3 regions of the Priestia sp. YIM B13489 genome follow, and region 1 is predicted to be linked to each of the others. Evidence: riboswitches for the same ligand, from Rfam matches in the RefSeq annotation. Region 1 holds a riboswitch; each other region holds the start of a gene.
The links. Region 1 has a riboswitch for cyclic di-AMP ahead of ACFX4W_RS04030 (APC family permease). Riboswitches for the same ligand answer to the same signal wherever they lie in the genome.
Positions count from the first base shown of each region.

Region 1 (2,269 bases):
CTTTAACACTACAGGTTGGAAAAACAATTGTTATTCCTTCAGGGACTTCACCAAACCCATCTCCAACACCGTCACCAACTCCACCTTCGGAACAATATCCACTTCCAAATGGAATTTTAAAACAAGGTGATTCTGGAGAAGCCGTGAAGCAGCTTCAAAAAGCATTAAACGCGGTGAATTTTAAAGTAGGTTCAGTAGACGGAATATATGGAGTTCAAACGAAAGATGCAGTCAGACGTTTTCAGCTTGTGTATCTTCCTTATGATGTGGATGGCATTTATGGTCCTCAAACGAAAAACAAGCTAGCAGCCGTTTTAAAAGCAAAAAGTTAAAGCAAAAAGGTCTTCTGTAAGCGGGCAGAAGACCTTTTGTTTTTCTGTTAAAAGCGCCTTAAGCACTATTTTATGGTTTGCGTAAAATAATGCTTTACAAACCATTTGTACGGGAGTATATTATCTAAGAACAAAGGATAGTTATGAAAGAAACATGTTATCGATCATACCCTTTAACCGAAAATTATATTGACCTGTTATCGCTTAATTCGTCAGAAGTGGGGGACCCAAATTTGTGCATTGTCACTTGGGGTGAATCCTTTTTTAAAGGTAGGGCTACTCTCATAGCCCGAATCCGACAGCTAACCCCATAAGCGTTTTGGAGAGGAGGTTTAAGCTGTGTAAAAACGCTGAGAACCCTTAGTGTTTTTTTTGTGCGCTTTTTTAACATAAAAAGGTATTTTTTAGGAGTAATATCACTTATTCGTGAACTTGTAACGGAGCTTAGCAATGAACAGTAAATAGTAGCTAAGCAATCATCGGAGGGAAATTACGTGAACTATTCAGTTCTCAAACGATTATTGATTGGAAAGCCGCTTAAAACAAAAGAGTTAGGCGATCAAAAGCTTAGTAAGCTTAAAGCGCTGGCTATTTTATCATCAGATGCCTTATCTTCAGTGGCTTATGGAACAGAACAAATTTTGATTGTACTTGCAACAGTCGGCGTTCTTGCCTATTGGTATTCGATTCCAATTGCGCTTGGGGTATTGGTTCTGCTCACGGCTTTAATTCTTTCGTATCGTCAAATTATTTATGCGTATCCGCAAGGCGGAGGAGCTTATATTGTTTCGAAAACCAATTTAGGAGAAAATCCTGGGCTTATAGCTGGAGGATCACTGTTGGTGGATTATATTTTAACAGTTGCTGTGAGCGTTTCAGCAGGAACCGATGCTTTAACTTCGGCTTTTCCAACGCTGCATCATTACAATGTAGTAATTGCGTGTTTGCTGGTGATTTTTATTACCGTCTTAAATTTACGTGGTGTAACAGAATCCGCTTCTGTATTAGCTTATCCGGTTTATTTATTTGTTATTGCTCTTATTTTGTTAATAGCGGTAGGCTTGTTTAAAATAGCGACAGGTCAAGTTTCACCTGAGCTTCATCCCTCTCTCGGTACAGTAGTGCCAGGTATTAGTTTGTTTTTATTATTAAAAGCTTTTTCGTCAGGCTGTTCAGCATTAACAGGTGTAGAAGCTATTTCAAATGCAGTGCCTAACTTTAAAGAGCCAGGTGCAAAAAATGCTGTTCATACATTAATGCTGATGGGCGGTATTTTAGCCGTTTTATTTTCTGGCATCACGTTTTTAGCTTATTGGCTTGGCATTTCTCCAAAAGCAGATGAAACGGTTGTATCACAAATTGCATCGAGTGTGTTTGGGCGAAATGGATTTTATTATTTTATTCAAGGCACAACAGCTCTAATTCTAGTGCTAGCGGCGAATACGGGCTTTTCAGCTTTCCCTTTGCTGGCTGTCAACTTATCGTCTGATAAATACATGCCAAGAATGTTTCAAATTCGTGGCGATCGACTAGGCTATTCAAATGGAATTGTGACCCTTGGAATTGCTTCTATTGTCTTAATTGTAGCTTTTAAAGGAGCGACTGAACAATTAATTCCTCTTTATGCAGTCGGGGTGTTTATTCCATTTACGCTTTCTCAAACAGGCATGATTGTCAAATGGCTTAGAGAAAAGCCGGCCGGTTGGCAAGGGAAGCTAACCATTAACTTAATTGGTGCCCTCATTACCTTAACTGTGCTAATTATTTTGTTTACAACGAAGTTTTCACAAGTATGGTCCGTGCTCATTTTCTTACCGGTTATTGTCTATATTTTTCATCGCATTCATACGCATTATGAAGCGGTAGGAGAGCAGCTTCGCATTAAGCAAGGAGAAAAGATTGGAAAGCTTGAAGGAAGTGTGGTCATTGTTCCTGTA
Region 1 is NZ_JBHZOQ010000036.1:424,913-427,181, reverse strand. Features, by position in the region: gene ACFX4W_RS04035 (N-acetylmuramoyl-L-alanine amidase) at 1-332, shown strand, start outside; cyclic di-AMP (ydaO/yuaA leader) riboswitch at 524-664, shown strand; gene ACFX4W_RS04030 (APC family permease) at 827-2,269, shown strand, end outside.

Region 2 (2,269 bases), on a different contig from region 1:
TAATTGTTGGTCTGTTACCCGCAGGAGTGTTAGGACTTTTGTTTGATGATTATATTGATGAACATTTGTTTTCTTTAAATACGGTGCTAATTGGCTTAGTAGTCGGAGCTGTATTAATGATTCTAGCAGATTTGTTTGGACCTAAACGTCCGCGTGTAGAGACGGTGGACCAAATGTCTTATGGACAAGCACTGGGTATAGGACTGTTTCAATGTATTGCTCTTTGGCCAGGTTTTTCTCGTTCAGGCTCAACGATTTCAGGAGGGGTTCTTCTTGGAATGAGCCATAAGGCAGCGGCAGATTTTACATTTATTATGGCAGTGCCAATCATGGCAGGAGCAAGTGGACTTTCATTGGTTAAAAACTGGCAGTATTTCACATCAGATGCACTACCGTTTTTTATTGCTGGTTTTATCAGCGCCTTTATTTTTGCGCTGGTGTCTATTCGCTTTTTCCTGAAATTAATTAATCGTATCAAATTAGTACCATTTGCACTATATCGAATTGTGTTAGCAGCTATTCTATATTTTGTATTTTTATAAAATAAACATGCGTGTTCTTTAGTCCCTTAAACTTCTAATAGAGACTCAAAGAGCAAGAAAAAGCTATTGCAACATTGCAATAGCTTTTTTGTATAAATATATATTATCGCCTTTTGAAAGCGTTTTATAAACATGGGTATTGACAAAACGTGTCGAAAAATAGTAAATTAATATTTGTGCAGTATAAAGTTAAGTAAAAGTAAGACTTCTGTTTAGTTTTATTGACTGTAAAAAACGTATGACAACGTATAGATCGTTTTAATTTTATAAAAACTGAATAATAAGCTTAATCGTATAGAGCGGGGGAATCATTATCGGCAGTAAAGCTGCCTTGGGGTGAATCCTTACAAAAGGTAGGAAACTCTCAATTCCGAATCCGACAGTTAACCCCGTTTGCTTTATTGAGAGAAAGAGCCCAAAATAGCGTAAGTAAAAGGCTGTTCTTTCTTAAGAATAGTCTTTTTTTGTTTTTTCAGAAAAGTATATACAAATGTCATACATCTTTGGGGAGGTACATCTATGAAAAAAATTCGTTTTGGTTTGGCTACGCAGATTTTTACCGGATTAATCCTCGGTGTTCTTGTAGGGGTAATTTGGTTTAACGATCCGCGTGTAGTAACATACCTACAGCCGCTAGGAGACCTATTTTTAAGGTTAATTAAGATGATTGTTATTCCAATTGTTATCTCAAGCTTAGTCGTTGGAGTTGCAGGAGCAGGGAGCGGCAAACAGGTTGGAAAGCTCGGCGTTAAAACCATTCTCTATTTTGAAATTATTACGACTTTTGCAATTATAATCGGTGTATTGGTTGCTAATATTTTTCATCCTGGGCAAGGTGTAGACATTCATTCAGCACAGAAGAGTGATATTTCACAATATGTTGAAACATCCAAACAGCAAGAAGGAAAGTCAGTGGCTGAAACTTTCTTACACATTGTTCCAACAAACTTTTTCCAGTCAATTGTTGAAGGAGATATGCTAGCAATTATCTTCTTTACAGTGTTATTTGCACTAGGAGTAGCGGCAATTGGGGAAAGAGGAAAGCCAGTTGTACAATTCTTCGACGGCGTTTCTCACGCAATGTTTCACGTGGTAAACCTTGTAATGAAAGTGGCGCCAATTGGTGTATTTGCTTTAATTGGTGTAACAGTTTCAAAATTCGGCTTAGAGTCACTCCTTTCATTAGGAAAGCTTGTTATCTTAGTTTACTTAGCGTTAATTTTCTTCCTACTTGTTGTATTAGGAGGAATCGCGAAATGGGCAGGAATTAACATTTTCCACTTATTCCGCTATATGAAAGATGAACTGTTGTTAGCATACAGTACATCTAGTTCTGAGACAGTTCTTCCGCGAATTATGGAAAAACTTGAAAAGATGGGCTGTCCAAAAGCTATCGTATCGTTCGTTGTACCAATTGGTTATACATTTAACCTAGATGGTTCCGTTCTTTATCAAGCGATTGCAGCGTTATTCTTAGCGCAGGTGTACGGTATTGATTTAACGATCGTTCAACAGCTGACGCTCATTCTGGTATTGATGGTTACATCTAAAGGAATGGCTGCCGTGCCAGGAACATCATTTGTTGTATTACTGGCTACTCTTGGAACAATCGGGGTTCCGGCAGAAGGATTAGCCTTCATTGCTGGAGTAGACAGAATCATGGATATGGCACGTACGGTTGTTAACTTAGTAGGAAACACACTAGCAGCAATTGTGATGTCTAAATC
Region 2 is NZ_JBHZOQ010000053.1:1,663,015-1,665,283, reverse strand. Features, by position in the region: gene ACFX4W_RS14385 (undecaprenyl-diphosphate phosphatase) at 1-542, shown strand, start outside; cyclic di-AMP (ydaO/yuaA leader) riboswitch at 816-955, shown strand; gene ACFX4W_RS14380 (glutamate/proton symporter GltT) at 1,062-2,269, shown strand, end outside.
Region 2: linked by a shared signal. The riboswitch ahead of ACFX4W_RS14380 (glutamate/proton symporter GltT) and the one ahead of ACFX4W_RS04030 (APC family permease) in region 1 are both predicted to bind cyclic di-AMP.

Region 3 (2,269 bases), on a different contig from region 1:
CGGAAGTAGACGTAAAAAGGGCGTCTACCCACCGGATGGGCTCAGTAGTAGAAACAGGCATCATCAATAGAAGAGCACCTATAATAATTCCTCCGCCAAAAATGGAGACAAGCAGCTGCGGAGGGGTGAGTTTAATGATTTGTTTTTTCATAAGTTAAACTCCTTCTTCTTCAAAACGGTTCAAATCGCGATTATGTCCGATAACAATCAGCATATCTCCTTGTTCAATTATTTCATGCGCGGTAGGCGAAATCACCATTTCCCCGTCTTTTCGCTGAAAGCCGATAATGTTGCAGCCGTACTTGGCACGAATGTTCAAATCAAACAGCGTTTTATTATGAAGTTTCTTAGAGGCCACAATTTCGACAATACTATAATCCTTTGACAGTTCAATGTAATCAATGATCTTTTCTGACACCACGTGATGAGCAATACGCTTAGCAATATCGCGCTCAGGATGAATGACTTTGTCCGCTCCTATTTTCTCCAGCACCTTTTGATGATACATATTCACTGCTTTTACCCATACTTGCTTAACGCCCATATCTTTTAAAAGCATCGTTGCGAGCACGCTCGCTTCGATATCATCCCCAAACGAAATAAGAGCATGATCAACATTGCGAATACCTAGCCCCTTTAAGCTAGCTTCATCAATTGCATTCGCCTGCACAACATATGTAGCTGAGTTGCTAAATTTATTTACTACCTCCTGATTGCGGTCAATAGCGAGCACATCCACATCCAGATTAGCAAACTCTTCAACCAAACTGCCTCCAAAACGACCTAATCCCAATACAGCAAACTGTTTTTTCATAATGTATTTATTCCTTTCTTCAACTGCTGTGTGTTCTCTTAGCTTATACTTTTTCTAAAAAATTACATCTTTTTCTTAAAAAAAGCGCAAAAAAACACAGGAAGGCTCCTGTGTTTTTTCACACTCTTCCCCCTCAAAACGCTTGCGAAGTTAGCTGTCGGGTTCGGGTTTTAAGAGTAACCCTACCTGTTTAAGGATTCACCCCGGAGCACAATATGTGCGTAAATAATGGGTCCTCCGCTCCGTAATGGATTAAGCGATTTTTATTCAAATGTCTATGATCTATTTTTTAGAATAATCGATTCGATTCATGATACATTTCACTTCACGAAAGCTATCTTACTCCTGTGGATTTTGTCTGTCAAGATATTTTTAGGGAAGACCTCACTTGCCCTGCAAGCTGCAAAAATCGTATAAATCTAAACTGACAATCATTTTGTGAAATTGATCAAATAAATTAATAACAGCTAAAAGCTCTAACAGCTGCGTATCACTGTAAAATTTCTTTAATTGATTCATATCAGCATCCGTCAACTCCCTTGGACGCACCCGGTATACATCAATAAATCGAAACAGCAGGCGATCTTTTTCTTCCAGCTCTTTTTCTCTTAACACTTTTTGATTAAGCGTCTCATCGCCTACATATGACATGCTCATACACGTCTCACAGCCGTTAACACCTGCTAGATAAAGCCTTATTTTTTCCTTAGTCTCTTTTTCTACTATATCGCTGTTCCAAAGCGTGTCGTAAAGCTCATCATACAATCTTTTTACATGCGGAATTAAATTCAATGCTTTTTCAAAATTTGTTCCCTCTTCGTTTGCTAACAAAACTCTTGCCATTTTTTACTCACTCCTTTTTAATTATTATAGTAAGAAAAATGGAAATTTCAGATTACATATAAAACATCTTATCTACTATTACTAATCAAATGAAACGTTAATGAGAAAGAAGGTTTTCAATTGAAAATTGATGAAATTGATTTATCGATTTTGCAGGCGCTGCAGCAAAACAGCCGCCTTTCCTTACGAGAGCTAGGAAAACAAATTAACTTGTCTCCTCCTTCGGTGGCAGAGCGAGTACGACAGCTAGAGAGCTTTGGCGTTATAAAAGGGTATACGATTGATATTGATTATGAAAAGCTGCATTTGCCCGTGTCGTGTTTTATTGAAGTAACGATGAAAAACGGAGAGCACGAGCGTTTTAAACGATTTATTTCTCAGTATCCCTACGCTTTATTCTGTGAACGCATCGCCGGGCAAGCCTGCTTTATTACAAAGCTTCAGCTTCCTCACCTGCACATACTCGAACAATTTATTAACGAAATTACACCTTATGCCAAAACGATTTCACACATCGCCCTTTCTCACGTAGAGATGGCTCCTGCATTATTGAGTCATTTAAAAGATGAAAAGTGATTGAAACGTAACGAAAAAATCCGAACGAATCATCGT
Region 3 is NZ_JBHZOQ010000053.1:3,758,009-3,760,277, forward strand. Features, by position in the region: gene ACFX4W_RS25230 (TrkH family potassium uptake protein) at 1-151, opposite strand, end outside; gene ACFX4W_RS25235 (potassium channel family protein) at 155-814, opposite strand; cyclic di-AMP (ydaO/yuaA leader) riboswitch at 939-1,083, opposite strand; gene ACFX4W_RS25240 (carboxymuconolactone decarboxylase family protein) at 1,199-1,657, opposite strand; gene ACFX4W_RS25245 (Lrp/AsnC family transcriptional regulator) at 1,778-2,233, shown strand.
Region 3: linked by a shared signal. The riboswitch ahead of ACFX4W_RS25235 (potassium channel family protein) and the one ahead of ACFX4W_RS04030 (APC family permease) in region 1 are both predicted to bind cyclic di-AMP.